DNA from 4 places in the Nonomuraea sp. NPDC049028 genome. Region 2 is predicted to be linked to each of the others. Evidence: riboswitches for the same ligand, from Rfam matches in the RefSeq annotation. Region 2 holds a riboswitch; each other region holds the start of a gene.

Region 1 (5,717 bases), on a different contig from region 2:
CGTCATCGACTCCGGCACGGTGGCCCACCGCCCTGAACACGCCCTGCGCCAATGGCGCGACGCGGCGGGGTGACCACCGGAATTCCCCGGAGCGGTCCGTCACACGACTGTCTCGATCCCTGTGACGGTTTGTCGTGGCAGGAGTCCCTCGGAGCGGACACCCCTGCGGGGGAGCGGAAGACCGGATACCCGGAGAACATTCCTAGGAACCGCATTAGGGTTGTGGCGGATCAAGGGGGATGAATGGAGCCGGTGTCGGTCGGGTTGGTCGGGGCGGGGCCGTGGGCGGAGCGCGCGCATGCGCCCATGCTGGTCAACAGCCCGCATCTCCGGTTCGCCGGCGTGTGGGCTCGGCGTCCGGAGGCTGCCGCTCGGCTGGGGGCGCCGGTGTTCGAGCGGGTCGAGGAGTTGTTCGAGGCGTGCGAGGCCGTGGCGTTCTGCGTGCCGCCGGGCGTACAGGCCGAATTGGGGGTGCGCGCGGCGAAGGCCGGGAAGGCGTTGTTGCTGGAGAAGCCGCTCGCCGACTCGCTGGAGAACGCGCGGCGGCTCGCCGATGCCGTGCGTGAGGCCGGTGTGGCCTCCCAGATGGTGCTCAGCATGCGTTATATGAAGCAGGTCAGGGAGTTCCTGGCGCGCTGCGCGGAAATCGAGGCGTTCGGCGGTCACGCCGCGAACATCTCCGATGTCCTGCTGGGCGGCCACCTCTTCGGCACCCCGTGGCGGCTCGAGCGCGGGGCGCTCCTGGACGTCGGGCCGCACGTGGTCGACCTGCTCGACGCCGCGCTCGGCCGGGTGACCGGCGTGCGCGCGCACGGCAACCCGCTCGGCTGGACCGGACTGCTGCTCGATCACGAGGGCGGCGCGGCCAGCGAGGCGTCGCTGTGCATGGCCGCCGCCGGTGACCTGCCGCCGGCCAGTGTCGCGGTGTACGGCAGGACGGGCAGTGCGACGCTGCTGCCCAGTGATGACGACGATCCGTTCGAGACCATCGCCGAGGAGTTCGCGCGGACCGTACGCCAGGGCGGCGGCCACCCGCTGGACGCGGCCCACGGGCTCAGGTTGCAAGAGATCATCGCCGAGGCGGAAGCCCAATTGGGCACCCCTTGACTTAACGCGCATCTGGCGCATTGATAGCGTCTGTCCGACGCGCAGAGTTGCAGCGAAGTCCGGTGCGAGTCCGGCGCTGTCCCGCAACTGTCATAGCCAGGTCGCCTGCCTCCGCGCTGACGTCATCAACCCTCGTGGAAAAGGGTGATCCGTCGCTCTCAAGCGGGTCTCTCGGTTCCGACAGTGTGAAAGGACTTCTCGTGAGGCCCGTACGCACGGCCTTCGCGGGCGCGCTGCTGGGAACGCTCGTTCTGGCCGGATGTGGTCAGACCAGCACTACCACCACCCCGTCCCCCGCGAGCCCCACCGGCTCCACCGGTACGACCGGCACGACCAGCTCCGCCGCCTTCCCCGTGACGGTCGAGGCGGGCAACGGCAAGGTCAGCATCGCCAAAAAGCCGGAGCGGATCGTCTCGCTCTCCGCCAGCCATACCGAGACGCTCTTCGCCATCGGCGCGGGCCCCCAGGTCATCGCGGTGGACGACCAGTCCAACTACCCGGCCGGTGTCCCCAAGACCGACCTGTCCGGCTTCAAGCCGAACGTCGAGGCCATCGTCGCCCAGAAGCCCGACCTGGTGATCGTCTCCAACGACATCGACGGCATCGTCGCCAAGCTGGGCAAGGTGAACGTGCCGGTCCTCCTGGAGCCCGCCGCCACCAAGCTCGACGAGGCGTACGACGAGATCACCGACCTCGGCGCCGCCACCGGCAACACCGAAAAGGCCGGACAAGTCGTGACTGGCATGAAGACGTCCCTCGACAAGCTCTCGGCGAACGCCCCCAAGGACAAGAAGCTCACCTACTACCACGAACTCGACCAGACCCCCTACGCGGCGACGTCCAGCACGTTCATCGGGCAGATCTACGCCATGTTCGGCCTCACCAACATCGCCGACAAGGCGCCGGACCCGGCGGGCGGCTACCCCAAGCTGTCGGCGGAGTTCGTCGCCCAGGCAGACCCGGACCTGATCTTCCTGGCGGACGTGAAGTGCTGCCAGCAGAGCAAGGACACGCTGGCCAAGCGCCCCGGCTGGAAGGGACTGTCGGCCGTCAAGGGTGACCAGGTGATCCAGCTCGACGACGACATCGCCTCGCGCTGGGGCCCGCGGGTCGTCGACCTGGCACAGACCATCAGCGACGCCGTCGGCAAGGCGGCCACCCGCCAGTGAGGTCCAGACCGATGTGGACGGCGGGCGCGCTGGCCGTGCTCGCCGTCTCCATGGTCGCCGGGCTGCTCGGCGGGGCCGCCGACATCTCGCCGTGGCAGGTGGTGCTCCAGGCGCTCGACTGGCTGCCGTACGTACACGTGGACTCGGGGCTGGCCCCCGTGGAGCAGGGGCTGCTGTTCGAGCTGCGGCTGCCCAGAGTGCTGGTGGCGGCCGTGGTCGGCGGGCTGCTGGCCATCGCGGGGGCCGGCTACCAGGGGGTGTTCCGCAACCCGCTGGCCGACCCCTACCTGCTGGGCGCCGCGGCCGGAGCCGGGCTGACCACCACCGTGGTCATCGTGCTCGTGCCGACCCCGGCCGTCGGCATCCCGGTGGCCGCCTTCGCGGGTGCGGTCGGCGGGGTGTTCCTCGCGTACGTGCTCGGCAACACCGCCGGGCGCTCGGGCGGCACCGCCACGCTGGTGCTCGCCGGGGTGGCCGTCACCTCGTTCCTGACCGCGATCCAGACGTTCATCCAGCAGTTCAAGGTCGAGCAGTTGCAGCGCATCTACTCCTGGATCCTGGGCGACGTGGGCGGCGGGTGGGACCAGTTCTGGCTGGTCCTGCCGTACGCCGCCGTCTCGGCCGTCCTGCTGCTCGCGCACGGGCGGATGCTGGACGTGCTCTCGGTGGGGGACGAGGAGGCCACCAGCCTCGGCGTCCGCGCCGGGCGGGTACGGCTGGCGGTACTGCTCGCCGCCTCCCTGGCCACCGCGGCGGCCGTGGCGGTGAGCGGGCTCATCGGGTTCGTCGGCATCGTCATCCCGCACGTGGTCAGACGGCTGGCGGGCGGCTCCTACCGGATCGTGCTGCCACTGTCGCTGATCGGCGGCGCCGCCTTCCTCGTGCTCGCCGACCTGGTCGCGCGCACCGTCATCGCCCCCGCCGAACTGCCCATCGGGGTGGTCACCATGTTCGTCGGCGCGCCGTTCTTCGTGGCGGTCCTGCGCATGACCCGGCAGACCGCCACATGACCGCCGACACGGCCCGGCCGGCCCGGATGATCGAGACGAGCGGCCTGTCCGTACGGCTCGGTGAGCGCGAGGTGCTCAGCGACGTCGACCTCTCCGTACGGCGCGGCGAATGGCTGGCGATCATCGGCCCGAACGGCGCCGGAAAGTCCACCCTGCTCAAGGCCGTCATGGGCGTCGTCGCCCACCGGGGCGACGTCACCGTCGGCGGCCGGGCCGCGAACACGCTCAGGCCCAGGGACCGGGCCAGGCTGGTCGCCTACGCCCCCCAGACGCCCTCGCTGCCACCCGACATCACTGTGTACGACTACGCCCTGCTCGGCCGCACCCCGTACATCCCCTACCTCGGCAGCGAGAGCCGCCACGACAAGGAGGTCACCAGGTCCGTGCTCGAACGCCTCGACCTCACCGAGTTCGCCGCGCGCCGGCTGGGGGAGCTGTCCGGTGGCGAACGGCAGCGGGTGGTCCTGGCCAGGGCACTGGCCCAGGAGGCGCCCGCGCTCCTGCTCGACGAGCCAACGACCGCGCTCGACCTCGGGCACCAGCAGCAGGTGTTGGAACTGGTCGACCGGCTCAGGCTCGCCGACGAGCTGACCGTGGTGACGACGCTGCACGACCTGACCCTCGCCGGCCAGTACGCCGACCGGCTCCTCCTGCTCGCCGGCGGCCGGGCCATCGCTGCAGGGCGGCCGGGACAGGTGCTCACGGAGGCGCTGGTCGGCACCCACTTCGACGCCCGGGTGGAGATCGCGCCGGGTCCCGGAGGCCGGCCCGTGGTGCACCTGGTCAGGGGTGTCTCGTGAAGGTGGCGTCGGCCTATCGGGTCGAGGATGTCGTCCTGAAGGGGATCTGGTGGCCTACCGGGTCGAGGGCGTTGTCCTGAAGGGGGTTTCGTGGAGCTGACGTATCGGGTCGAGGACGGAGCGCGGCTCGGGTCGCTGCTGTGGGAGTTCGGGCCGGGGTGGCGGATGATCTCGTCGGCGCTGCTGGGCGGGGGGATCGGGGAGCGTACGTGGGTGCTGAACGCGCAGGTCGTGGCGGGCTACTCGCGGATGGACCCGGTCGAGCACCTGCTCGATCTCGGGCCTGACGGCAGCGGGGTGGGGATGATGACCGCCGCCTCGGTGGAGCGTTACGCGCGGTCGGTGGACGGCGGCGCGGAGGTCGTGGCGACGGTCGGGTTACGCGTCCCCACCTGGGCGGCCGCCCCCGAGGGCGCCACCGACCCCGAACTGGCCCCGATGCTCGCCACCCCCGCGCCGCCCGTGGGGACGATCAACCTGATGGCCGTGGTGCCGGTCGCGATGACCGACGCCGCCCTGGTCAACGCCGTGATGACGATGACGGAGGCCAAGTCGCAGGCGCTGATCGAGGCGGGCTTCCCGTGCACCGGTACCGCCTCGGACGCCCTGTGCCTGGCCGTACGCGTTGAGGGGCAGCAGGAGCTCTTCGGCGGCCCGCGCTCGACCTGGGGCGCCCGCCTGGCCCGCGCCGTCCACTCCGCCGTCCACCAGGGCGCGGCCTCCTGGCGGCCCCGGAGCTAGGACGGTGGGCGTCCCACGACCGTCTCGATCTCCTGTGACGGTCTGCGGCTGCTGAGGTCCTTGTGGAGGAATACCCCCTCCGGGGGAAGGGCGGGGGCGGTCTGTGGTGGTCGGGGTCCGCACGGGGGATGCCCCGAGCGGACGTCCGCAGCCGCTGGATCAGCGGGTGAGGCCGTAGTCCTCCTGGGCGCCGCGTTCCGTGACGTGGCCCGCGTCGAGGTCGGCGAGCACCGCTTCGCGGTCCCGCTCGTACGGGGAGCCCATTCCGCCCCCGCCCGTCGTCTCCACCACGAACGCCTCACCCGCGGCGAACCGTACGTTGTTCACCTTCGACGCCAGTCGCTCGACCGTCCCGTCCAGGTGGCGCTTGAAGAAGCCGCCAACCCGTCCCGGCAGCCCGCCGTCGCGGCCCGGCGGGGCCAGGCGCAGCCGGTCGCCGCGCGTCGTGACGTGGCAATCCGCCAGGAACCGGTACACGGTCCGCGAGCCCAGCCCGCCGCGATGCCGTCCGGGGCCGCCGGAGTCCGGGATGGTCTCGATCGACTCCACGATCAGCGGGCAGCGGCTCTCCACCGGCTCCGCCTGCGGCACCGAGTTCCGGCCGATGCCGAAGTGCACGCCTGTCGCGTCCGGCCCGTCGAGCCCCCGCCGCGCGCCGACGCCGCCGAAGTCGTACGACAGGTGGATCCAGTACGGTGCCCCGACGGCCGCGATCGAGAACGGCTGGAGGATGCCGCTGGGCGCGATGGCCCGCTCCGGTACGGCATCCGACAGCGCTTGGAAGATGGCCTCCATGGCCGCGTAGATCGGCACGTACCGTCCACCGCACGGGTAGGGAGAGCGGGCGTTGAGCAGCGAGCCCTCCGGCAGCCGTACCTCGATCGCGCGCA
Region 2 (5,717 bases):
GTCGCCGGTGGCGAAGAAGGCGACCAGCCGGTTGATCAGGTGGCGCTCCTGCGGCGTCATCCTGGCCAGGTCGGCGAGGTCGGAGTGCAGCTCCACCTCCTCGACGGTCCAGGTGTTGCGGATCGCGGCGCGATAGCGCTCGTAGAAGTCCGGGTAACGCATGGGGCGCAGGGTCAGGTCCATGCCGGGGTCGAGCAGCATTGGGGGTCTCCGTTCGAGGGGGTCTACTACTGGCAGGCTTCGCAGGTTTCCGGGTTCTCCAAGGAGCAGGCGACGGCGTCGAGCGCGATCGTCGTCTGCGCGATCGTCGTCTGGGCGATCCGGGTGGCCGGGCGTGAGCGCAGGTAGTAGGTGGTCTTCAGGCCCTGCTTCCAGGCATAGGCGTACATCGACGACAGCTTGCCGATCGTCGGGCTGGCCATGAACAGGTTGAGCGACTGCGACTGGTCGATGTACGGCTGACGGGCCGCGGCCAGGTCGATGAGCGCCTTCTGCGGCAGCTCCCAGGCCGTCCGGTACAAGGTCTTGAGGTCATCGGGGATGCCCGCGATGTCCTGGACCGAGCCGTCCGCCCGCTTGAGGTCGTCGCGCATCCGCTGCGTCCACAGCCCGCTAGCCTGGAGGTCGGCCACCAGGTAGCGGTTGACCTGGAGGAACTCCCCCGACAGCGTCTCGCGCTTGAACACGTTGGACACCTGCGGCTCGATGCACTCGTAGCAGCCGGCGATGGAGGCGATGGTCGCGGTCGGGGCGATGGCGACCATCAGCGAGTTACGCAGCCCGGTCGCGGCGATCTTCGCGCGCACCTCGTCCCAGCGCGGCGACGCGGCGGCGCCGTAGTGGTCGGGGTGCAAGACGCCGCCCGCCGCCCTGGTCTCCTCGTACGACGGATGCCGGCCGCGCTCGACGGCCAGATCGGCGGAGGTGTCGTAGGCGGCCAGGGCGATCTCCTCGGCGACGCGGGTCGACAGCCCCAGCGCCTCGGGCGAGTCGAACGGCAGCCGGAGCGTGAAGAAGACGTCGGCCAGGCCCATCACGCCGAGCCCGATCGGCCGCCAGCGCTTGTTGGCCGCCTCGGCCTCGGCGGTCGGGTAGAAGCCCAGGTCGATGGTCCGGTCCAGGAAACGCACCGCCGTACGGACGGTCGCGCGCAGCCGGGCCCAGTCGACGCCCTCGCCGGTCAGGTGGGCGGCGAGGTTGATCGAGCCGAGGTTGCACACCGCCGTCTCGCCGTCGCTGGTGACCTCGAGGATCTCGGTGCACAGGTTGGACAGGTGGATGACGTTCTCGGGCCGGGCCGTCTGGTTGGAGGTGCGGTTGGCGGCGTCCTTGAACGTCATCCAGCCGTTGCCGGTCTGGGCGAGGGTGCGCATCATCCGGCCGTAGAGGGTCCGGGCGGGCAGCTGCCGGGTGTAGCGACCGTCGGCCTCGTAGGCGCGGTAGGCGCGGGTGAACGCCTCGCCGTACAGGTCGGTGAGGTCGGGGACCTCCTTGGGGTCGAACAGCGACCAGACCTCGTCGGCCTCCACCCGCCGCATGAACTCGTCCGGCACCCAGTTGGCCAGGTTGAGGTTGTGCGTACGCCGGGCGTCCTCGCCCGTGTTGTCGCGCAGCTCCAGGAACTCCTCGACGTCGGCGTGCCAGGTCTCCAGGTAGACACAGGCCGCGCCCTTGCGGCGCCCGCCCTGGTTGACGGCGGCGACGGAGGAGTCGAGCGTACGCAGCCAGGGCACGATGCCGTTGGAGTGCCCGTTGGTGCCCTTGATGAGGGATCCGCGCGAGCGCACCCGGGTCCACGCGATGCCGATGCCCCCGGCGTACTTCGACAGCCTGGCCACCTGCCCGTAGCGGTCGTAGATCGACTCCAGCTCGTCGCGCGGCGAGTCGAGCAGGAAGCACGACGACAGCTGCGGCCGGCGCGAACCGGAGTTGAACAGCGTCGGCGAGCTCGGCAGGTACGACAGCGTGGACATGAGGCCGTACAGCTCGGCGGCCTCGGCGACCGTCTCCGACAGCCCGCAGGCCACGCGGAGCAGGAAGTGCTGCGGCCGTTCGAGCACGGTCCGCGACTCCGGGTGCCGCAGCAGGTAGCGGTCGTAGACCGTACGCAACCCGAAGTACTCGAAGCGGTCGTCCGCCTCGCCGGAGACGAGCGCGTCGAGCTCGGCGGCGTGCGCGCCGACGAAGGCGGCGAGCGAGTCCTGGATCAGCCCGGCGGCGTGGCTGGCGGCGATGGACTCGGAGAAGGTCCGCACGCCGTGCCCGGCCGCCTCGTCGGCGATCTCCTCGGCCAGGAGCCGGGCGGCGATCCGGGAGTTGGCCGGATCGGTGATCACTCGTGCGGCGGCCTCCTCGATCGCCAGCCGCCGGTCGACGGTGGTCGGCTGCCGATCGACGGTGGCCGGCTGGTGATCGGCCGTGGCCGGCTGGTGATCGGCCTCAATGATCTGCGTCACGTGCTCTCTCCTCGCGAGCTCATCCCCGTGAGGGCGCGTGAGAGCACGGCGGCCCTGGACTCCACGGCCGCCGACGCCCCCGGCCCTCCCTCGAGGCCATGGACACTTCGATGGGCGGAGCCGGCTGGCTCCCCCAACGTCGCCGGCAGGTCTTCGGGCTCGCGGGCATGGTCGATCATTCCTACTGGCCGTCGCTTCCCGGAGATCTCCAGTGCTCGTGACGGCGGTCGTTCCCGCTCACCGCTGCGGGGCAGCCCCGGAATCGCACCGGGTTCCCTTTTGCTCCGCCCCGAGGGGCGAACCAGCGACGAGCAGAATCCTACATCTAGTGGCCCTTGGCGCAACTACCCCAGCATGTTGTGTCAGCGGTGTCGAGCATGCCCAGATCGCGGAGCACGGCCCTGGTCCTGCCGATCTCCGAGGCCAGCCACTGTTCGAAGTCGTCGCCGCTGAGCGGGATCGAGGTCCATCCCTCCGCCCGGCAGGCCGCCCGCCACGAGTCGGACCCCGTGACCTCGTCGCAGAGCCGGATGGCGACGGCCTTGCCGTCATCGGTCATGCCTTCGGGCCCCACGGCCGCGCACCAGTCGGCGAAGTCCACCCGCACCCCGCACTCCAGCAGGCTCGGCGCCTCGATGCCGTCCACCCGGCGCGCGCTGGAGACGGCGAGCACCCTGACCAGGCCCTTGCCGATGGCGCGGCGCCAGTCCGCGAGCGTGCCGGTCGCCGCCGCGGCCTTGCCGCCGAGGAGCGCGGCCGAGGCCTCCTCGCTGCCGGGAAAACCGGTGTAGTCGACCTGCCGGGTGTCGGCGCCGAGGCCCTTGGCGATCAGCCCGAACAGCAGGTGGTCGGGCTCGCCCTGCGGGCCGCCCGTCAGGGGCGTGCGGTCGGGGTGGGCGACCAGTTGCGCGCCGAACTGGTCGAAGGTGGCGAACTTGGAGTGTGCGGGCACCACCACCACCTCGATCTGGCCGGTGAGCCGGGCCAGCGGCGTGGCGGTGTCGAGCAACGAGAGCCCGTTGTTGAGCTCGGTCGCGGCCAGCGCGGGCAGCCCGGTGACGGTGATCCGGGTGACGGGCGGCGTGCCGGAGACGGGGAAACCGGCGTCGCGGGCGGTTTTGACGAGCGTCTTGGCGACGCGGGCCCAGCGTCCGGCGCCGGGGACGATCGCGAACCGGCCCGAGAGGCCGGCCGCGTTGACGGCGCGTCCGCCGAGGCTCCCCTCCGTGCCACATCCTGTCGCGCAGGCCGCCACCGCCAGGCCGAGCGCGAAGAACCCCCGTCGGCGCATGGCGTCCTCCCCTCGCACCCCATAACTACCCCAGGTCACTGACACTTAACGCACTGTTACACATCAGGGTTGTCATTATCAGGGATCACGAAAAGTCGGGAAGAACTATGATGTTTTCTCGCCCACACCGACGAGCAGGTACGACGGCAGCGAGGGCTCGCTGACCAGCCTGGGCCGGTCGGGACGCCAGTCGGGGGCGTGCACCAGGCCCGGCTCGACCAGCTCGAAGTCCCCGAAGAACGCCCGAATCTCCCTCGGAGTCCGGTCGGTACCCGCCCCGGCCGAGGTGGGCCGGTGGAGCGGCGTGGCGCCCTCCTCGAACCGTCCCCGCGAGGTCGCGTGGGTGAGCACCAGGTAGCTGCCGGGCGCCACCGCCTCGCGCAGCCTGGTCACCATCTTGCCCGGGTCACGGGCGTCCGGGATGAAGTGCAGGATCGAGACCAGCAGCACGCCCACCGGCTCGTTCAGGTCCAGGAAGCGGGACGCCTGCGCCAGCACCTCGTCGGGGTCGAGCAGATCGGCCTGGACGAAGACGGCCCGGCCCGCCTCCTCCAGCAGCGCCCTGGCGTGGGTGGCGACGACCGGGTCGCGATCGACGTAGACGACTTTCGCCTCCGGCGCCACCTCGTGCACGTTGCCCTGGGTCGGCAGCCCGCTGCCCAGATCGAGGAACTGGCGGACGCCCGCGTCCGCCAGGTGGCGGACCGCGCGCTGGAGGAAGGCCCGGTTGGCACGCGCCAGCAGGACGGCTTGCGGGAGCAGCTCCGCAAGCCGGTCGATCGCCTCGCGGTCGACGGCGTAGTTGTCTGTGCCGCCGAGCATGTAATCGTACATTCGTGCGAGATTTGGCGGTTGACCATGAAACTCGGGCACAGTTTCGATCTTAAGTCCTGCCGGTCCGCTTATCACGGGCTATGTGCCTATTGTGGCCGCCGTGTCGTAGCAGTTACTCGACTGTGACGCTCTTAGCCAAATTGCGCGGCTTATCCACATCGCGTTCGAGCGCCACGGCGGCGTGGTACGCCAGCAGCTGCAGCGGGATCGTGAGCAGGATCGGGTCCAGCTCGATCTCGTTCTTCGGCACCACGATGACGTCGTCGGCCAGCTTGGCGTCGGGTTCGCGGTGGCCCACCATGAGCACCTTGCCGCCGCGGGCGCGGATCTCGCCGAGGGTGGTGAGGTTCTTGTCGAGCAGTTCGTCGTCGGGGACGATCGCCACCGTCGGCATCTCGGGGCCGATGAGGGCGAGCGGCCCGTGCTTGAGCTCGCTGGCCGGATAGGCCTCGGCGTGGACGTACGAGATCTCCTTGAGCTTCTGCGCGCCTTCGCGGGCCACGGGGTAACCGCGGACCCGGCCGACGAACATCATGCTCGGATAGTTCGCGTACTTCTTCGCCAGCTCGGCGATCTTGTCACCCTGCGCCAGGATCTCCTCGATCTGGCCGGGCAGCCTGCGCAGGCCCTCGCAGACGCGGCGGCCATCGGCGGGCGAGAGGTCGTGCACCCGGCCGAAGTGCAGCGCGAGCAGCGCGAACGCCAGCGACGTCGAGGTGAACGCCTTGGTCGAGGCGACCGAGACCTCGGGCCCGGCGTGCAGGTAGATACCGCCGTCGACCTCGCGGGCGATGGCGCTGCCGACCGCGTTGACGATGCCGATGACCCGGCCGCCCTTGCGCTTGAGCTCCTGTACGGCCGCGAGCGTGTCGTAGGTCTCGCCCGACTGGCTGATCGCGACGTAGAGCGTGTCGGGGTCGACGACCGGGTTGCGGTAGCGGAACTCACTGGCCGGCTCGGCGTCGGCCGGGATGCGGGCCAGCTCCTCGATCAGCTGCGCGCCGATCTGGCCGGAGTAGTAGGCCGAGCCGCAGCCGATGATCTTCACCCGGCGGAAGGAGCGGGTCTCGCGGGCGTCCATGTTCAGGCCGCCCAGGTGCGCGATGTGGAAGCGCTCGTCGAGGCGGCCGCTCATG
Region 3 (5,717 bases), on a different contig from region 2:
CTGACCTGGGGCGGTCCCGCGTACCACGCGGGGCCGCCCTCTCTTCGCACCAATCGCGGCGCCGGGGGTCTTTCAACTGGGGGTCTTTTCAACGGCTACGGGGCCGGGTTACGTTCGCGTTCGGCGAGACTCGGGGATCGTCTGCCTTCCCGTTCCTGTCCCACAGGGGGAATCCGAATGCGCAGAGTCATCACCATCCTGGTCACCGCGCTCTCCGTGACCATCGCCATGGCCGTGCCCGCCAACGCCGACGGCCTGGACGACGTCTTCGCCAAGCTGCTGGTCAAGCAGGTCAAGGGGACGAACGTCGCCAAGCACCTGCAAGCCCTGCAGGACATCGCCACCGCCCACGGCGGCATCCGCGCGACCGGCACCAGCGGCTACGACGCCTCCCGCGACTACGTGGCGAACAAACTGCGCAAGGCCGGATACAAGGTCACGCGGCAGCCGATCAACTTCGTCGAGAGCTGGGCCGAGAACGCCCCGCCGACGCTGGCGCTCACCGCGCCGAGCGCGAAGACGTACCTACCGAACGAGGACTTCTTCACCTTCCAGCCCTCCCCGTCGGGCGAGGTGACCGCGCCGGTCCAGGGCGTGGACCTCACGCTGCCACCCACCCCCACGCCGACCTCGACCAGTGGCTGCGAAGCGGCGGACTTCGCCGGGTTCGTGGCCGGACGTATCGCGCTCGTCCAGCGCGGCACCTGCCCGTTCGTCACGAAGGTGCAGAACGCGGCCGCGGCGGGTGCGACCGGGCTCATCATCTTCAACGAAGGCCAGCCGGGTCGTACTGACGCGTTCCCGTTGGACATCGGCGAGTGGCGGGGCGGGATCCCCATGGTGTTCGCCGACTTCGCCGTGGGCAACGAACTCGCGAGCACGCCGGGCGCGACCGTACACCTCAAGGTCGACGCCAACCTCGTGCTCGGCAGCACGGACAACGTGATCGCCGAGACCCGCTTCGGCGACCCGCGCAATGTCGTCATGGTGGGCGCGCACCTCGACAGCGTGACGGCGGGGCCCGGCATCAACGACAACGGCTCGGGCAGCGCGGCGATCCTGGAGGTCGCCGAGGAGATGGCGCTCTACCCGGTCAGGAACAAGGTCCGCTTCGCCTTCTGGGCGGCCGAGGAGATCGGGCTGCTCGGTTCCGATCAGTACGTCGGGTCGTTGTCGCAGGCGCAGCGGGACCGCATCCGGGTGTACTTGAACTTCGACATGGTGGCCACGCCGAACTACGCCTACAAGCTGTACGACGGCGACAATTCCGACAACGTCGGCTCTCCCGCCGGTCCGCCCGGTTCGGCCGAGATCGAGCAGCAGCTGGCGGCGTTCTACGGCTCCCGCGGCCTGCCCACGGTGGGCACGGACTTCGACGGGCGCTCGGACTACGGGCCGTTCATCGCGGTCGGGATCCCGGCCGGCGGCATCTTCACCGGCGCCGAGGGGATCAAGACGGCCGCTGAGGCGGCGCTGTTCGGCGGGACGGCCGGGGTCGCCTACGACGCCTGCTACCACCAGGCGTGCGACACCATCGCCAACATCAACGCCACAGCGCTGGACGTGGACACGGACGCCATCGCCGACTCCGTCGCCCGTTACGCGTTCAACCTCCGCTCCATCCCGCCGCGAGTGGCACCCGCGACCAGCCGTGCGCGCTTCACCCCGCCAACGTCAGCCTTCCTCGATGTGTTGACGCGAACGGGAGGAAAGGATACGTTCCGGTAGATTTCACGGTTGTCCAAGGGAAATCCGGTGAGATGCCGGTGCGGACGCGCCACTGTATCCGGGACGTAGATCCCGGGAGCCAGGTCGCTTGGGCCTCCGTGACCTCATTTGTTGGGACGCGTCATCCCTGAGGAGGCACTGATGAGTGGCCTGTCCGCTCCTACCGTCATTCCGTTCCCCCGTCTGCGGCTGTGGTTGCTGGCCGTACCGGTACTGCTGCTGGTCGCCTACCTGGTGCTGATGGACAACGGCGCCATCTCGCAGACGGGTGCGTACCTGCACGAACTCATGCACGACGGGCGTCACCTGCTCGGCGTGCCCTGCCACTAGACCTCGGCATGGTACGCACCCTGCTGGTCAGGGGCCTGCTTCTGGGCCTGCTGGCCGGATTGATCGCGGGCGGCTTCGCCTTCGCCTTCGGGGAACCGCAGGTGGACAGTGCCATCGCACTGGAACAGGCGCACGCCGCGCAGGAACCTGGCCATGACCACGGCGAGGAGGAACTGGTCGGCAGGCCAGGCCAGAAGGCCGGGCTCTTCCTCGCCACCGGCCTGTACGGACTGGCCGTGGGAGGGGTCTTCGCCCTGGTGTACGCGGGTCTGCGGGGCCGGGTCGGTCCCCGGTCGGAGGGCGGGCTGGCGCTCGCCGCCGCCGGGTCGGCGTTCGGGGCGATGATCCTCGTACCGTTCGTGAAATATCCGGCCAATCCGCCGGCTGTCGGAGACCCGGAAACGATCAACAGCCGGACCGCCCTCTATATCGTGATGATCCTTGTCGGCCTGGCCGCGATCGCGATCGCGGTGGCGACCGCGCGCCGGGTGACCGCCGGGCCATGGGCGCGGTGGGTCGCGGCCGGGGTCGCGTACCTGGTCCCGGTGGTCGCCGCGTGGCTGCTGCTGCCGACCGTGGACGAGGTGCCCGAGGGCTTTCCTGCCACGTTGCTGTGGCAGTTCAGGCTCGTGTCGTTAGGGACGCAGCTCGTCTTCTGGACGGCCTTCGGTGTGCTGTTCGGGTGGGTGAGCGACAGGGCGGCGCGGCGGGCGGCGGCCGTACCCGCGACTGCCGTCTCGCCGGGCTGAGCCGGCGTGCTGTTCGTCCGGCACGCCAGCACGCCGGGGATGCGGACCGCCTGCTTTCCCCTGGCCGATGAGGACGCCGACGCGGCGAGCCTGGCCAGAGCACACGGCTTGGCTTCGGTGGTGGCCGACTCGGCGGCGACCGGCTCGGCGCTGACCGGCTCGGTGGTGGCCGACTCGGTGGCGTGGGTCGCTCCCAGTGTCGCGGCGCGGCAGACCGCCGCCGCGCTCGGCCGGGAAGTGTGCGTGGTCGCCGCGCTCGCCGAGGCGGATCACGGCCGGTGGCGCGGCCTGCCGTACGGGCGGGTCGCGCGGGAGGAGCCGGACGCGCTGGCGAGCTGGCTGGCGGATCCGGACGCGGCGCCGCACGGCGGGGAGAGCCTGGCCGTGCTGGCGGCGCGGGTGGCCGGCTGGCTCGACTCGGTACGCGCGGAGCCCGAGGCGGTCGCCGTCTGCGACGCGGGCGCCATCCGGGCGGCCCTCGGCCATGCGCTGGGGCTGGACCCCCTGCGCGCCGCCCGTTTCGATCTCGCGCCGCTGTCCGTCACCGAACTGACCGTCACGCGAGGCGGCTGGCGGGTCGCCCACGTCAACCGGAAGATCCTGTCTTGAACGTACGGAAGGTCCTGTCTTGATCGTCTCGTATCCATTCAGCGCCGTCGTCGGGCTCGACGACCTGAAGCTGGCGCTGGTGCTCAACGCCGTCTCGCCCCGGGTGGGCGGTGTGCTGGTACGAGGTGAGAAGGGCACCGCCAAGTCCACCATCGTGCGCGCGCTGGCCGCCCAGCTTCCCCCGGTGAACGTGGTGCCCGGCTGCCGGTTCGCCTGCGATCCGGCCGCGCCCGACGCCGAGTGCCCGGACGGCCCGCACGAGCCTGATGCCCAAGGGCTTCGCCGTCCGGCCGCGTTGGTGGAGCTGCCGGTCGGCGCGTCGGAGGACCGCCTGGCCGGCTCGCTCGACGTCGAGCGGGCGCTGACGGAGGGGGTGAAGGCGTTCGAGCCGGGCCTGCTGGCGGCCGCGCATCGCGGCGTCCTGTACGTGGACGAGGTGAACCTGCTGCACGACCACCTTGTCGACCTGCTGCTGGACGCGGCGGCCCTGGGGACCTGTTACGTGGAGCGGGAGTCGGTCTCGGTCCGGCATCCGGCCCGGTTCCTGCTGGTCGGGACCATGAACCCGGAGGAGGGTGAGCTGCGGCCGCAGTTGCTGGACCGGTTCGGGCTGACGGTGGAGGTGAAGGCGTCCAGGGATCCGGTGGAACGCGCCGAGGTGGTACGACGCCGGCTGGCCTTCGACGCGGACGCCGAGAAGTTCGCGGCCCGGTGGGCGGCCGAGGAATCGGCGCTCGCGGCCAGGATCGCCCGGGCTCGCGGCCGGGTGTCCGGCGTGCGGCTGCCCGACGCGCGCCTGCGGCAGATCGCGACGGTGTGCGCGGCGTTCGAGGTGGACGGATTGCGAGCCGACCTGGTCACGGCGAACGCCGCCATCGCCCATGCCGCCTGGCATGGGCGCGAGAGGGTGACGACCGAGGATGTACGGGCGGCGGCCCGCCTGTCGCTGCCGCATCGGCGGCGGCGCGACCCCTTCGACGCGCCGGGGCTGGACGAGTCGCTGCTCGACGAGCTGCTGGAAAGCACGTCGGAGGACGACGATCCGGACGGTCCGGAGGGTCCCGATGGCGGGAATCCTGGCGCCTCTGGGCCTCCTGACGTCTCCGGGCCTGCTGACCATTCCGGGCCTGGGGAGGACGGCGGCCCGGCGAGCGCCGCGCCACCGGCGGGTGACGGAGAAACGCCGATGCGCGATCAGCCGACCGGTCCCTCCGACGGCCGGATGATGAATGACAGCCGCGTCCCGGATGATGGCCGCCTACCGAATGACGGCATGCCGGATGGCAGGGGATCGGCGAAGCAGCCGGCCGACGCCGGGCAGCCATCGGACTCCGAGGGCACACGCGAGCAGGAGCCGCCGGGCCGGGTGGCCGGGCTGGCGGCGCCGTACCGGGTGCCGTTGCTTCAGGTGCCAGGGATCGGCGAGGGCGTGGCGGGGCGGCGCTCGCGCTCACGCACCACACGCGGCCGGGCCACCGCCTCGCGCCGCCCCGGCGGACGGGTCCGCGATCTCCACATGCTGGCGACGGTGCTGGCGGCGGCGCCGCACCAGGTGAGGCGCGGGCGTACCGGTCCCGGGCTGGTGCTGCGCCAGGACGACCTGCGCGAGGTGGTGCGTGAGGGCAGGGAGGGCAACCTCGTGCTGTTCGTGGTGGATGCCAGTGGCTCGATGGCGGCTCGCCGGCGGATGAGCGCCGTCAAGACGGCGGTGCTCAGTCTGCTGCTCGACGCCTACCAGCGGCGCGACAAGGTCGGCCTGGTCACCTTCCGTGGCGCGGGCGCCGTGCTGGCGCTGCCGCCGACCTCGTCGGTGGAGGCGGGCGCGGCCCGGCTGCGCTCGCTGCCGACCGGCGGCCGTACCCCGTTGGCGGCCGGGCTCGTGCGGGCGGCGGAGGTGCTGCGCGTGGAGCGGCTGCGCGACCCCGCACGGCGGCCGCTGCTGGTGCTGGTGACCGACGGGCGGGTGACGGCGGGCGGCGATGTGGAACGGGCCGCCACCCTGCTGGACGGCACGGCGAGCGTGGTCGTGGACTGCGAGAGCGGCCCGGTGCGGCTGGGCCTGGCGGTCCGGCTGGCGGCACGGCTGCGGGCGCGCCTCGTCCCGCTCGACGCGCTCTCCGACCTGAGTTCGGTCGTACGCGATCACCGGAAGGCGGTCTGATCATGCCGCAAGGGAAGCCCGCCACCGTCCCCGACGACGGTCTCACGACCCGGCAGCGCCGGACGCGGCCGCTGCTGATCGTGCACACCGGGCCGGGCAAGGGGAAGTCGACGGCCGCGTTCGGGATGGCGTTGCGCGCC
Region 4 (5,717 bases), on a different contig from region 2:
CCGAGCACGTCGAGCTGCTGCGCGCGGCCGGTGCGGACGTGGCGACCTTCGACCCGTTGCGCGACGAGAAGCTGCCGGACGGCACCGCCGCGGTGGTGCTCGGCGGCGGCTTCCCCGAGGTGTACGCCGCCGAGCTGGCCGCCAACGAGCCGCTGCGTGAGCAGGTGGCCTCCTTCGGCGGCTCGATCGCCGCCGAGTGCGCGGGGCTGCTCTACCTGTGCGAGGAGCTGGACGGGCGGCGTATGTGCGGGCGGGTGCCGGGCCGGGCGCGGATGACCGGCAGGCTCACGCTCGGCTACCGGGACGCCGTGGCCCTGAAGGATTCACCCCTGACGCGGGCGGGCGAGCGCTTCCACGGGCACGAGTTCCACCGGACCACGGTCGAGCACGGGGGCGAGCCGCTGTTCCGGAACCGGGGTGGCGGCACGGACGGACACGGCGACCCGCTGGTCACCGCGTCCTACCTGCACCTTCACTGGGCCGGATCGCCGGCCCTCGCTCACCGGCTCGTGTCGTCCTCCAGGTCCCCTTCGGTCTTGAGATAGACCTCCTGCAGACCGCGCAGGATCTCCGGGTCCGGGTGCTCCCACATGCGACGTTCGGCGGCCTCCAGGAGCCGTTCGGCGATCCCGTGCAGCGCCCACGGGTTGGACCGGGCCATGAACTCCTGGTTCTCCCGGTCCAGCACGTACGTCTCGGCGAGCTTGTCGTACATCCAGTCCGCCACCACGCCCGTCGTGGCGTCGTAGCCGAACAGGTAGTCCATGGTCGCGGCCAGCTCGAAGGCGCCCTTGTAGCCGTGCCGCCGCATCGCCGCCAGCCAGCGCGGGTTGACCACCCTGGCGCGGAAGATCCGTGAGGTCTCCTCCGACAGGGTGCGGGTGCGCACAGCGTCGGGGCGGGTGCTGTCGCCCACGTACGCGGCCGGGGCCCGGCCGGTGAGCGCGCGGACGGTGGCGATCATGCCGCCGTGGTACTGGAAGTAGTCGTCGGAGTCGGCGATGTCGTGCTCGCGCGTGTCGACGTTCTTGGCGGCCACGGCGATCCTGCGGTAGGCGTCCTCCATCTGCGGGCGCGCGGCCACGCCGTCGAGGTCGCGGCCGTAGGCGTAGCCGCCCCACACCGCGTACACCTCGGCCAGGTCGGCGTCGTCGCGCCAGTTGCGGCTGTCGATCAGCGGCAGCAGCCCGGCCCCGTAGGCGCCCGGCGCGGAGCCGAAGATCCGCATCGTGGCGTGGCGTTCCTCGCCGCCGGTCGCGGTCACGTGGGCGCGTACGTAGTTGTGCTCGGGCGGCTCCTCCAGCCCGGCGGCCAGCCGTACGGCGTCGTCCAGCATGGCCACCACGTGCGGGAACGCGTCGCGGAAGAAGCCGCTGATGCGGACGGTCACGTCGACGCGCGGCCGGCCCAGCTCGGCGAGCGGGATCGGCTCCAGGTCCGTGACCCGGCGCGACGCCTCGTCCCATACGGGGCGGATGCCGAGCAGGGCCAGCACCTCGGCCACGTCGTCGCCGGCCGTACGCATGGCGCTGGTGCCCCAGACGGACAGTCCCACCGAGCGGGGCCAGTCGCCGGTGTCGGCGCGGTAGCGCTCCAGCAGAGATTCGGCCATCGCCTGGCCGGTCTCCCAGGCCAGGCGGCTGGGCACCGCCCGGGGATCGACGGAGTAGAAGTTACGGCCGGTCGGCAGCACGTTGATCAGGCCGCGCAGCGGCGATCCGCTCGGCCCGGCGGGCACGTAGCCGCCGTCGAGGGCGTGCAGGACGTGGTCGAGCTCGTCGGTCGTCCGGGCCAGGCGCGGGACCACCTCCGTGGCGGCGAACGCGAGCACCCGCGTGACGAGCTCGCGCCGATCGGCGGGCAGCGTGCGAGCGACCTCCTCGGCCGCCTCCGGTGCCCAGCCTCGCTCCTCCATCGCCTCGACCAGGGCACGAGCGGTCGCCTCGGCCCGGTCCGCCTCGGCCAGCCCCGCCGTGCCGTCCTCGGCCAGGCCGAGCGCCTCACGTAAGCCGGGCAGGGTCTCGCGGCCCGACCACATCTGCCTGGCGCGCAGCATGGCCAGCACCAGGTCCACCCTGACCTGCCCGGCCGGCGCCTGGCCGAGCACGTGCAGGCCGTCGCGGATCTGCGCGTCCTTCACCTCGCAGAGCCAGCCGTCCACGTGCAGGATGAAGTCGTCGAACTCGGTGTCGTGCGGCCGATCGGCCAGCCCGAGGTCGTGGTCGAGCCGGGCGGCCTGGATCAGTGTCCAGATCTGGGCGCGGATCGCCGGGAGCTTGGCCGGGTCCATGGCGGCGATGGTGGCGTGCTCGTCCAGGAGCTGTTCCAGCCGGGCGATGTCGCCGTATGTCTCCGCCCGCGCCATCGGCGGCACCATGTGGTCCACCAGCACCGCGTGCGCCCGCCGCTTGGCCTGGGTGCCCTCGCCCGGATCGTTGACCAGGAACGGGTAGATCAGCGGCAGGTCGCCGATGGCCGCGTCGGTGCCGCACGAGGCGGACATGCCGGCCGACTTGCCCGGCAGCCATTCCAGGTTGCCGTGCTTGCCCACGTGCACCATCGCGTGCGCGCCGAACTCGGCCGACAGCCAGCGGTAGGCGGCCAGGTAGTGGTGGCTGGGCGGCAGGTCGGGGTCGTGGTAGATGGCGATCGGGTTGTCGCCGAAGCCGCGTGGCGGCTGGACCATGACCACCACGTTCCCGGCGCGCAGCGCCGCCAGGACGATGTCGCCGTCATGGACGAAGAGCTCGCCGGGCGGGGGTCCCCAGTGCCGCTCGATCCCGGTGCGCAGGCCGGCGGGGAGTGTGCGGTACCAGCGTTCGTAGGAGGCGGCGGAGATGCGTACCGGGTTGCCCGCCAGGTGCTCCTCGGTCAGCCAGTCCTGGTCCTGGCCGCCCGCGGCGATGAGCGCGTGGATGAGCGCGTCGCCGTCCTGCTCGGCCACGCCGGGGAAGCCCTCGCCCAGGTCGTAGCCCGCTTCGGCGAGCCGGGCCAGCAGCCGTACGGTGCTGGCGGGGGTGTCCAGCCCGACGGCGTTGCCCACGCGCGAGTGCTTGGTCGGGTACGCCGACAGCATCACCACCAGCCGCCGCCCGCCGGGCGGGGTGTGGCGCAGCAGCCCGTGGCGTACGGCGATGCCCGCCACCCGCGCGGCCCGCTCCGGGTCGGCGACATAGACGGTCAGCCCGTCCGGATCGATCTCCTTGAAGGAGAACGGCACCGTGATGATCCGCCCGTCGAACTCGGGGATGGCCACCTGCGAGGCGGCGTCCAGCGGCGACAGGCCGTCGTCGTTGTCCTCCCACGCCTGCCTGGACGTGGTCAGGCACAGACCTTGCAGGATCGGCACGTCGAGCGCGGCCAGCGCGCCCACGTCCCACGCCTCGTCGTCCCCGCCCGCGCCCGCCGTCGCGGGACGCGAGCCGCCCGCCGCCAGCACGGTCACCACCAGCGCGTCGGCGGCCCGCAGGGTCTCCAGCAGCTCGGGTTCGGCGGTGCGCAACGAGGAGCAGAACACCGGCAGCGCCTGCCCGCCCGCCTCCTCGACGGCGGCGCAGAGCGTCTCGACGAAGGCCGTGTTGCCCGCCATGTGGTGCGCCCGGTAGTAGAGCACCCCGATCACGGGCCCCTCGTGTGACCGTGCCTCGCGCTCCAGCCGCCCCCAGGACGGCGTGGGCGCCGGCGGCGCGAACCCGCGCCCGGTCAGCAGGACGGTGTCGGACAGGAAGGCGTGCAGCTCGGTCAGGTTGGCGGGCCCGCCGTGCGCCAGGTACGCGTGCGCGTCGGCGCAGACGCCGCCGCTCACCGTGGACAGCTCCATCAGCTCGGCGTCCGGCGCCTGCTCGCCGCCCAGCACCACGACCGGACGGGGCCCGGCCAGCAGCGCGTCGAGCCCCTCCTGCCAGGCGCGGCGACCGCCGAGCAGCCGTACGACGACCAGGTCGGCCCCCTCCAGCAGGCCGGGCAGATCGTCGGGGTCGAGCCGGGCGGGGTTGCCCAGACGGTAGGCGGCGCCACAGGCACGCGCGCTCAGCAGGTCGGTGTCGGAGGTGGAGAGCAGCAGGACGGTATGGCTGTCGCCAGGCACGGCACGATCCTCCCTCGGGGTCCTCGCCCCGGTCGTGGGTGTCGCGACGGCAGGAGTCTCCTGGCTCCCGGATCAGCGCTCACCCCGGCCTTCCCACCCGTTGCCGGGCAGTGGCCTGCGGTGGGGTTCGCTCCCCGGTCACAGTGGCGGGACCGCGCCGGATTCGCACCGGCTTCCTCCCTTTGCCATCGCCTACCCAGGAGCCTACGGCAGGAGCAACCTCCACCAGAAGTGGCGTTACCATCCTCATCGTGTCCATAGCCGACTTTTCCGGACGGGTCCGGCCCGACGCCTGTCCGGGAGCGCTCCAGGTGCACGAGGCCGCCGACGGCCCGCTGGCCCGGGTCCGCCTGCCCGGCGGCGCGGTCTCCGGCGTCCAGCTCCGCGAGCTGGCGGCCTGCGCGGCGGAGCTGGGCTCCGGGGTGGTCGAGCTCACGTCGCGGGCGAACGTACAGGTGCGGGGCCTGCGCGCGCCGGCCGTCTTCGCCGAACGGATCGCCGGCGTCGGGCTGCTGCCCTCGGCCGCGCACGAACGGGTACGCAACATCGTCGCATCGCCGCTCGGCGGCCGCGGTCCTGCGGGTTTGGTGGACACGCAACCCCTGGTCGAGGCCCTGGACCTGGCGCTGTGCGCGCGGACCCGGCTGGCCGGGCTGCCAGGGCGCTTCCTGTTCGCGCTGGACGACGGCACAGGTGACACGCGGCCGCTGGCCGCCGATGTCACTCTCGTGCCTGCGGCAGTGAATGATGACGCCTGGGCGGCACTGCCCGACGGCGCGGTGGCGGGCGGTGACGCCTGGGTGTCACTGCTGCTGGCGGGCGTGGACACCGGGCTTGTCGTGCCTCGTGACGCGGCGGTCGGGCAGATGATCGCCGCCGCCGAGGCGTTCCTCGACGAACGGGAGCGCGGGCTTTCCGATCGTGACCGGGGCGCGTGGCGGATCGCGGAGTTAGCGGACGGTCCCGCCCGAATCGCCGCCCACCTCGGCGTTGCGGGCGAGCGTGCGACGACCGCTCTGGACGCATCCTCTCCCCGCTCGGCCCATCGTCCCGGACCTGTCGATCAGCGGGACGGCCGCGTGGCGCTGGAGGCCGTGGTGCCGCTCGGGCGGCTGTCCGCCGCTCAGGTACGCGCTGTCGCCGACACCGCCGACGACGGCGGGGCGGTTCCCGTACGGCTGACGCCGTGGCGGACGGTCGTCCTGCTGGACCTGTCCCCCGCCGCGGCCGAGACGGCGGTGCGGCAGCTGTCCGCGGCAGGGCTGGTGACCGATCCGGCGTCGCCCTGGGTCGGGGTGAGCGCCTGCACCGGACGTCCCGGCTGCGCCAAGTCGCTGGCGGACGTGCAGGAGGACGTACGGCGGTGGGTGGCGACCCTGGACGCGCCCGCTGCGACGCCGGTGCATTGGGCGGGTTGCGAGCGGCGCTGCGGGCTGCCCCGCGGCCGGGTGGTCCAAATGGTGGCCACCGCCGACGGCTACGAGGAACGACCGCTTTGATGGCGGTCAGCTTCGACCGATACGAGGAAAGGCAGCAGTGACCGACTACCTGCGCGACGGCGCCGAGATCTACCGGCGCTCATTCGCGACCATCCGTGCCGAGGCCGACCTCACCGGGATGCCCCCGGATG

Evidence for each region. Region 2 has a riboswitch for cobalamin ahead of ACGFJ2_RS03820 (ribonucleoside-diphosphate reductase subunit alpha). Riboswitches for the same ligand answer to the same signal wherever they lie in the genome.
Region 1: linked by a shared signal. The riboswitch ahead of ACGFJ2_RS23555 (ABC transporter substrate-binding protein) and the one ahead of ACGFJ2_RS03820 (ribonucleoside-diphosphate reductase subunit alpha) in region 2 are both predicted to bind cobalamin.
Region 3: linked by a shared signal. The riboswitch ahead of ACGFJ2_RS45160 (CbtB-domain containing protein) and the one ahead of ACGFJ2_RS03820 (ribonucleoside-diphosphate reductase subunit alpha) in region 2 are both predicted to bind cobalamin.
Region 4: linked by a shared signal. The riboswitch ahead of cobN (cobaltochelatase subunit CobN) and the one ahead of ACGFJ2_RS03820 (ribonucleoside-diphosphate reductase subunit alpha) in region 2 are both predicted to bind cobalamin.

What each region holds. Positions count from the first base shown of each region.
Region 1 is NZ_JBICTR010000006.1:41,435-47,151, forward strand. It holds gene ACGFJ2_RS23545 (SDR family NAD(P)-dependent oxidoreductase) at 1-73, shown strand, start outside; gene ACGFJ2_RS23550 (Gfo/Idh/MocA family oxidoreductase) at 244-1,107, shown strand; cobalamin riboswitch at 1,115-1,235, shown strand; gene ACGFJ2_RS23555 (ABC transporter substrate-binding protein) at 1,308-2,276, shown strand; gene ACGFJ2_RS23560 (iron ABC transporter permease) at 2,288-3,286, shown strand; gene ACGFJ2_RS23565 (ABC transporter ATP-binding protein) at 3,283-4,086, shown strand; gene ACGFJ2_RS23570 (adenosylcobinamide amidohydrolase) at 4,177-4,827, shown strand; gene ACGFJ2_RS23575 (hydantoinase B/oxoprolinase family protein) at 4,987-5,717, opposite strand, start outside.
Region 2 is NZ_JBICTR010000001.1:842,234-847,950, reverse strand. It holds gene ACGFJ2_RS03825 (ribonucleotide-diphosphate reductase subunit beta) at 1-201, opposite strand, end outside; gene ACGFJ2_RS03820 (ribonucleoside-diphosphate reductase subunit alpha) at 228-2,456, opposite strand; cobalamin riboswitch at 2,583-2,777, opposite strand; gene ACGFJ2_RS03815 (tripartite tricarboxylate transporter substrate-binding protein) at 2,782-3,747, opposite strand; gene ACGFJ2_RS03810 (SAM-dependent methyltransferase) at 3,853-4,620, opposite strand; gene glmS (glutamine--fructose-6-phosphate transaminase (isomerizing)) at 4,694-5,717, opposite strand, start outside.
Region 3 is NZ_JBICTR010000013.1:383,019-388,735, reverse strand. It holds gene ACGFJ2_RS45165 (M28 family metallopeptidase) at 178-1,728, shown strand; cobalamin riboswitch at 1,706-1,835, shown strand; gene ACGFJ2_RS45160 (CbtB-domain containing protein) at 1,870-2,058, shown strand; gene ACGFJ2_RS45155 (CbtA family protein) at 2,067-2,807, shown strand; gene ACGFJ2_RS45150 (histidine phosphatase family protein) at 2,814-3,416, shown strand; gene ACGFJ2_RS45145 (VWA domain-containing protein) at 3,436-5,577, shown strand; gene cobO (cob(I)yrinic acid a,c-diamide adenosyltransferase) at 5,580-5,717, shown strand, end outside.
Region 4 is NZ_JBICTR010000013.1:375,994-381,710, reverse strand. It holds gene ACGFJ2_RS45135 (cobyrinate a,c-diamide synthase) at 1-545, shown strand, start outside; gene cobN (cobaltochelatase subunit CobN) at 500-4,087, opposite strand; cobalamin riboswitch at 4,122-4,310, opposite strand; gene cobG (precorrin-3B synthase) at 4,339-5,586, shown strand; gene ACGFJ2_RS45120 (precorrin-8X methylmutase) at 5,624-5,717, shown strand, end outside.